Regions from separate parts of the Streptomyces sp. NPDC085866 genome, predicted to be linked through region 1. Evidence: riboswitches for the same ligand, from Rfam matches in the RefSeq annotation. Region 1 holds a riboswitch; each other region holds the start of a gene.
The links. A riboswitch is a leader RNA that binds a small molecule or an ion and turns the genes downstream of it on or off. The one in region 1 is predicted to bind cobalamin.
Positions count from the first base shown of each region.

Region 1 (2,258 bases):
AACCGGCTCCGGCGACTCCGCCGGCCGCCGCAGTCTGACCGCCCGGAAACTGAAGGAAGCATCCCCATGAAGATCGACTGGGCGGCCCTCGGCTCCGTCTTCGGCGTCAGCCTCGCGTTCACGGTGGGCCTGGTGGCCCTGTTCACCCTCGGCATCAACGGCCTGTCGCGCCGCGAGAAGGCCACGGCGCAGGGTGGGTCCGCGGCGCTGGCCGTGACTGGTGCGTACGTCTGCTTCGCCGCTTGTGCGGCTGCGGTGGCGTACGGGATCTATCTGATCGTGGCGAAGCCCTGACGCCGAAGTCCCCGTTGTCCGCCCTGTCGGCACCGATTCAGTCGGAACGACAGGGCGGACGCATGTCCGCCACGGCCGAGAGCGGCTCGGCGGACCTGAGCAGATGTCCGACATCCCCTGCGACCGGGGCCACCGTCCGACACCGGCCTCCGTGCTGATCGCGGCCGACGTGCCCACCCTGTCGGCGATCAGGTGCTCGGCCCGGGTCGCAGAGAAGCCGGCACATCCCGGCCCGGGGCCACGAGGACCAGCGGCGGCTTTCGTCCCGCCACCTCCAGCGGCATCTCGCCCACGTACGCCACCGTGTGTCCCCTCCCACGACCGTTGCATCCCGTATGAGACGTACGCGCTACCGCAGGGGGTCACGGTCCGTGAGGACGAGCGGGATCCCCGAATGCCGCCCGAGGGACCGGAATTCACCCCGCCCCGGTCGCTCTGCGCCACCCGTCATGCCGGCGATGTGGGCCTCAGCACAGTCCGGCTTCCCAGGTCAAAGGCAAGTTGACGGCCCTTCCGGGCGCGTGGTGGACTGCCCAGGCCATGTACGGCGGCAGGAGAGGAAGCCGGTGCGAATCCGGCGCGGTCCCGCCACTGTCACCGGGGAAGTAATCCCCCGGGAGCCAGGAACTCTCACCGCCGGTCTCGTCGAACCAGGGCGCGGACACCCTGAGTGAGGACATATCGCCATGCGCGGCTGCCGATTGAGGTTCAGTAACAGGGTTTTGCCTGCCCCGACGGCCGGCTGAGCCGATGGGTGCCGATCGCTTCTACGCGTACGGCGCCGCCGCCGGCATCGTCGGCGACCTGGTCCTCGGCGATCCGCGCCGCGGGCATCCGGTCGCCGCGTTCGGGCGGGCGGCCGCCGCCGTGGAACGCGCGCTGTGGCACGACCACCGCGGCTGGGGTGCGCTGCACACCGCCGTGTGCGCCGGCGGTGCCGTCGCGCTGGGGGCCGTGGCCGAGCGGGCCGTGCGCCGCTCCCCCGCGGCTTCCGTCGCGCTGACCGCCGCCGCCACCTGGGCCGTGGTCGGGGGTACTTCGCTCGCCCGGGAGGCGCGGACAGTGGGGCGCGCGTTGGAGGCCGGGGACGTCGAGGCGGCCCGGACGCGGCTGCCGCATCTGTGCGGGCGGGATCCGCAGGCCCTCGACGCCGACGGGATCGCCCGGGCGGTCGTGGAGTCCGTCGCCGAGAACACCTCCGACGCCGTGGTGGGTGCGCTGGTGTGGGGTGCGGTGGGCGGGGTGCCGGGGCTGCTCGGGTTCCGGGCCGTCAACACCCTGGACGCGATGGTGGGGCACAAGTCGGCCCGCTTCCGGCGCTACGGCTGGGCCTCCGCCCGGCTCGACGACGTCGCCGGCTGGCCGGGGGCGCGGCTGACCGCCGTACTCGCCGCCGCGGCCGGACCGGACCCCCGCGGTGCCGTGCGCGCCTGGCGGGCGGATGCCCGCAAGCACCCGAGTCCCAACGCCGGGCCCGTCGAGGCCTCGTTCGCGGGCGCCCTCGGCGTGCGGCTGGGCGGGACGCTCTCCTACGGCGGGCGCGTCGAACACCGGCCCGTACTGGGCGGGGACACCGGGCGGGCCGTCCGGGTCACCGACATCGACCGGGCCGTACGGCTCTCCCGCCGGGTCGGCCTGCTCGCGCTCGGCGTCACGGTCGCCGCGCGCCGACTCGTGAAGGGACGTGGGCAGTGAACGGTGGTCTGCTCGTCGCCGGCACCACCTCCGACGCCGGCAAGAGCGTCGTGACGGCCGGGATCTGCCGGTGGCTGGTGCGCCAGGGCGTCAAGGTCGCGCCCTTCAAGGCGCAGAACATGTCCCTCAACTCGTTCGTGACCCGGGAGGGCGCCGAGATCGGGCGGGCGCAGGCCATGCAGGCCCAGGCCTGCCGGGTCGAGCCGACCGCGCTGATGAACCCCGTGCTGCTCAAGCCCGGTGGCGAGCAGAGCAGTCAGGTGGTGCTG
Region 1 covers NZ_JBITSQ010000008.1:413,307-415,564, reverse strand. The annotation lists gene ACIF83_RS22705 (anion permease) at 1-38, shown strand, start outside; gene ACIF83_RS22700 (hypothetical protein) at 67-294, shown strand; cobalamin riboswitch at 802-945, shown strand; gene ACIF83_RS22695 (cobalamin biosynthesis protein) at 1,045-1,989, shown strand; gene ACIF83_RS22690 (cobyric acid synthase) at 1,986-2,258, shown strand, end outside.

Region 2 (2,258 bases), on a different contig from region 1:
GCCGCTGCTCATCGCCTTCGGCGTGCTGGCCGCGTACACGTACTCGTCGGGCCTGCGCGCCCCCGCGCTGATCGCGTTCGTCAAGGACACGCTGATCTACATCGTCATCGCGGTGGCGATCATCTACATCCCGATCAAGCTCGGCGGGTTCGACGACATCTTCGCCAAGGCCGGCGAGAAGTTCACGAAGGCAGGCGCGGGCGGGCTCGTACCGGCCCCCGCGGGCCAGTGGACGTATGCCACGCTGGCGCTCGGTTCGGCGCTCGCGCTGTTCATGTACCCGCACTCGATCACCGCGACGCTCTCGTCCAGGAGCCGTGAGGTGATCCGGCGCAACACCACGATCCTGCCGCTGTACTCGCTGATGCTGGGTCTGCTCGCGCTGCTCGGCTTCATGGCGATCGCGGCCGGAGTGAACGTCACCAACGGGCAGTTGGCGATTCCGCAGCTGTTCGAGGACATGTTCCCGGACTGGTTCGCGGGTGTGGCCTTCGCGGCGATCGGCATCGGCGCCCTCGTGCCCGCGGCCATCATGTCCATCGCGGCGGCGAACCTCTTCACCCGCAACATCTACAAGGACTTCATCAGGCCGGACGCCACGCCGAAGCAGGAGGCCCAGGTCTCCAAGCTCGTGTCGCTGCTGGTCAAGGTCGGCGCCCTGGTCTTCGTCCTCACCATGGACAAGACGGTCGCCATCAACTTCCAGCTGCTGGGCGGCATCTGGATCCTGCAGACCTTCCCGGCGCTGGTCGGCGGCCTGTTCACCCGCTGGTTGCACCGCTGGGCACTGCTCGCCGGCTGGGCGGTCGGCATGGTCTACGGCACGGCCGCCGCGTACGGGGTGGCCTCGCCGACCCAGAAGCACTTCGGCGGCTCCGCCAAGGAGATCCCGGGCATCGGCGAGATCGGCTACATCGGCCTCACGGCCTTCGTCCTGAACGTCGCCGTCACAGTGGTCCTGACCTTCGCCCTGAAGGCCCTGAAGGCCCCTGAGGGCCTCGACGAGACCCGCCCCGAGGACTACACGGCGGACGCGGGCGACGCGGGAGTTCAGGTGGAACTTCCGCCGGCCACGGCGGACGCCGGGCACTGAAACGCGCCCCGAAGGGGCGCGAGCAACCACGATCCACCCGCAGCGGGCCGCCGACAACAAGCACCACGGCGGCCCGCTGTTGACCCTCTGAAGCCGCCACAACACGCAACAGACACAACATCTGGGGGTGACACCACAACCCGGCACTAGATGTATGCTCATCCTCGCTGTCGCCGCAGGGGAATCCGGCGCGAATCCGGAACTGTCCCGCAACGGTGTACTTGCGTGCATCCGCACGCCTGTTCAGTCCGAGGACCTGCCGACAGCGCGCGCCCGGCCGTCCGGTCCGGGTGTCTTCAGACGTCCGGGCCTCGTGGAGTGGGTCGGTGGACGCGACGCCGTGCGCGCTCGTGCTGCCCCCTGCCCTCCGCCAGGCCCTGTGCCGAGCGAGGGAGAGCCCCACGTGACCATCGCGCCAGCCGACCCGGCTTCAGCCGTCCAGGCGACCGCAGCTCCGGTGGAGACCGACGGTCCCGGTGCCGCGCTGCTGCGGACCCTGACCGAGCTGACCGTCGACCTCCCCGACGCCGACCCCGGACGGGTCGCCGCGGCCGCACTGCGGGGCCGGTCCGCCCGGGCCGACGAGGCGGAGTTGCGCGAGCTGGCCACGGAGGCGGCCGCCGGCCTCATCTCCGACGACCCCGCCTACTCCCGGCTGGCCGCCCGGCTGCTGACCATCTCGATCCGCGCCGAGGCCGCCTCGCAGGGCGTGACGTCCTTCACCGAGTCCGTCGCCGTGGGCCACCGCGAGGGCCTGGTCGCCGACCGCACGGCGGAGTTCGTACGACTGCACGCCGCGCGTCTCGACACGCTGATCGACGCGGACGGCGACGACCGCTTCGGCTACTTCGGCCTGCGCACCCTGCACAGCCGCTACCTGCTGCGCCACCCCCTCACCCGCAAGGTGATCGAGACGCCCCAGCACTTCATGCTGCGCGTCGCCGCGGGTCTCGCCGAGGACGACACGACCCGTTCCGTCGACGAAGTCGCCGCGCTCTACGGGCTCATGAGCCGCCTCGACTACCTGCCCTCCTCCCCCACGCTCTTCAACTCCGGCACACGGCACCCCCAGATGTCGTCCTGCTACCTCCTCGACTCCCCGCTGGACGAGCTGGACTCCATCTACGACCGCTACCACCAGGTCGCCCGCCTCTCCAAGCACGCC
Region 2 covers NZ_JBITSQ010000005.1:285,652-287,909, reverse strand. The annotation lists gene mctP (monocarboxylate uptake permease MctP) at 1-1,093, shown strand, start outside; cobalamin riboswitch at 1,231-1,372, shown strand; gene ACIF83_RS14340 (ribonucleoside-diphosphate reductase subunit alpha) at 1,497-2,258, shown strand, end outside.
Region 2: another riboswitch for cobalamin. It lies ahead of ACIF83_RS14340 (ribonucleoside-diphosphate reductase subunit alpha); the one in region 1 lies ahead of ACIF83_RS22695 (cobalamin biosynthesis protein).

Region 3 (2,258 bases), on a different contig from region 1:
CCTCGATCTACAAGGACATCGCCACGGCGGTCAACCACGACTACCGGACGGTCTTCCCCGTCGCCGCCCTCCTCATCATGGTCATCCTGGGGCTGCTGCTGCGCAGCGTGGTCGCCCCCTGGTACCTGATGGCCTCGGTGGGCCTCGGCTTCGGTGCCACCCTCGGCGCCACGGTATGGATCTTCCAGGAGGGGCAGGGACACTCCGGTCTGATGTTCATGCTCCCGGTGATCATGTATCTGTTCGTGGTCGCCATCGGCACCGACTACAACATCCTCATGATCGCCCGGCTCCGCGAGGAGGCCCGCGAGGGCCGCGAGCCCCGCGAGGCGGCCGGCATGGCGCTCCGGCACGCCGGGCCGACCGTGGCGGCGGCCGGCTTCATCCTGGCGGCGACCTTCGCCACGATGATGCTGGCGGGCAACGCGCTGCTGACGGAGATGGGTTTCGCGGTCTCCTTCGGTATCGCGGTCGCCGCCTTCGTGATGGCGATGTTCTTCACGCCGAGCCTCACCGCGCTGATCGGCCACGCGGCGTGGTGGCCGGGCCACGGGGACCAGGCGCGGGAAGCGGCGGTCGGCGCCGGATCTCCTGACGCCGGTTCGGTTCCCGGCCGGAACCGGGACACGGTCGCACCCGATCCGTCGGGCCGCCGCGGCTAGCAGCATCACGAGGACGGCGCAGGTCTGCCGGGCCGCACAGCCCGGCAGACCCGACCCGTCGTCAGCACAGCGGCCGAGGCGAGAGGAAGATCACGACGGACCACGCGGTCTTGGCCATGCACGCGCCACGCGGTACGGTCTGTCCGATATCGACGACGGCGAGACGGAAGCCGGTGGGAATCCGGCACGGTCGCGCCACTGTATGCGGAACACCCCTGGGTGTCCCGTGAGTCAGACCCGTGGCCGTCGTCATGTGCACCACCGAGATGGGACGCGAACTCCCAGAGGAGGTCCTGCCATGGCGCAGACCGTCGCCCAGCCGACAGCCACCACCCCCGCCGTTCCCGCCACGCTGCCGCTGAAGGCGATCGCTCCGTGGGCGGTCTTCTTCGGCATCCTCATGCTCGTCCTGCTGTACTTCGTCGGCGCCGAGCAGGGCGCCACCTCCGTGTTCAACGGCACGGACGTCCACGAGTGGGTGCATGACGCACGCCACCTGCTCGGCTTCCCCTGCCACTGACGCGAGGGACGCCGCTCGACCATGAACTCCGCAACCGTGAGAAACCTTCTCGTGCGAGGCATGCTCGCCGGCCTGGCCGCCGGCGTGCTCGCCCTCGTCGTCGCCTACCTCCTCGGTGAGCCGAACGTCGACAGCGCGATCAGCTTCGAGGACGCCCACTCCCACGAGCACGGGATGGAGGTCGTCTCCCGCTCCCTGCAGTCCACCCTGGGCCTCGCCACCGGTGTCCTCATCTACGGGGTCGCCTTCGGCGGGATCGCCGCGCTCGCCTTCTGCGTCGCGCTCGGCCGTGTCGGCCGCTTCAGCCCGCGGGCGACCGCGCTGCTGCTGTCCGGCTGCGCGCTGCTCGCCGTGTACGTCGTCCCGTTCCTGAAGTACCCGGCCAACCCGCCGTCGGTCGGCGAGCCCGACACCATCGGCAAGCGGACTACCCTGTACTTCCTGATGATGCTGCTCAGCGTGCTCCTGGCGGTCGCCGTCACCATCCTGGGCAAGCGCCTCGCACCCACCCTGGGCACCTGGTACGCGACCGTCGTCGCGGTCGCCGCCTTCGCCGTCGCGATCGGTCTGGCCTACGCCTTCCTCCCGGTCGTCAACGAGGTGCCGAAGGACTTCCCGGCCACCCTGCTGTGGCGGTTCCGCCTCTCCGCACTGGCCATCCAGGCCGTTCTGTGGGGCGGATTCGGCCTGCTCTTCGGCGAGTTGGCCGAGCGGCAACTGAATCCGAAGCCCGCGACCACTGCGTCCGGGCGGAGAGTTCCCGCCACGCACTGATCCCTTCAGGACACGAGAGGGCCCTTCGGAACCGTCCGGGGGCCCTCTCGCGTTCCCGGGACACCGGCGGAGGCGACGAGCGGAGGAGCCGAGTGGCCAGACAACGTCCCGAACCGCGCCACATCACTCTCGGCGGACGTGAGGCGATCGCCCTGACCATGGAGGAGTACGCCCAACTCATCGCCAGCCGACGCCAGATCGGCGGCCAGAGCGCGCGGGTACGGGTGCTCGCCCAACAGGTCAAGCGGACCGAGAGACTTCTCGACGAGCTGGAGGCCCTGGTCGGCGGCCCAACGGCCCTC
Region 3 covers NZ_JBITSQ010000007.1:236,000-238,257, reverse strand. The annotation lists gene ACIF83_RS19575 (MMPL family transporter) at 1-662, shown strand, start outside; cobalamin riboswitch at 782-924, shown strand; gene ACIF83_RS19570 (CbtB-domain containing protein) at 961-1,182, shown strand; gene ACIF83_RS19565 (CbtA family protein) at 1,204-1,956, shown strand; gene ACIF83_RS19560 (hypothetical protein) at 2,049-2,258, shown strand, end outside.
Region 3: another riboswitch for cobalamin. It lies ahead of ACIF83_RS19570 (CbtB-domain containing protein); the one in region 1 lies ahead of ACIF83_RS22695 (cobalamin biosynthesis protein).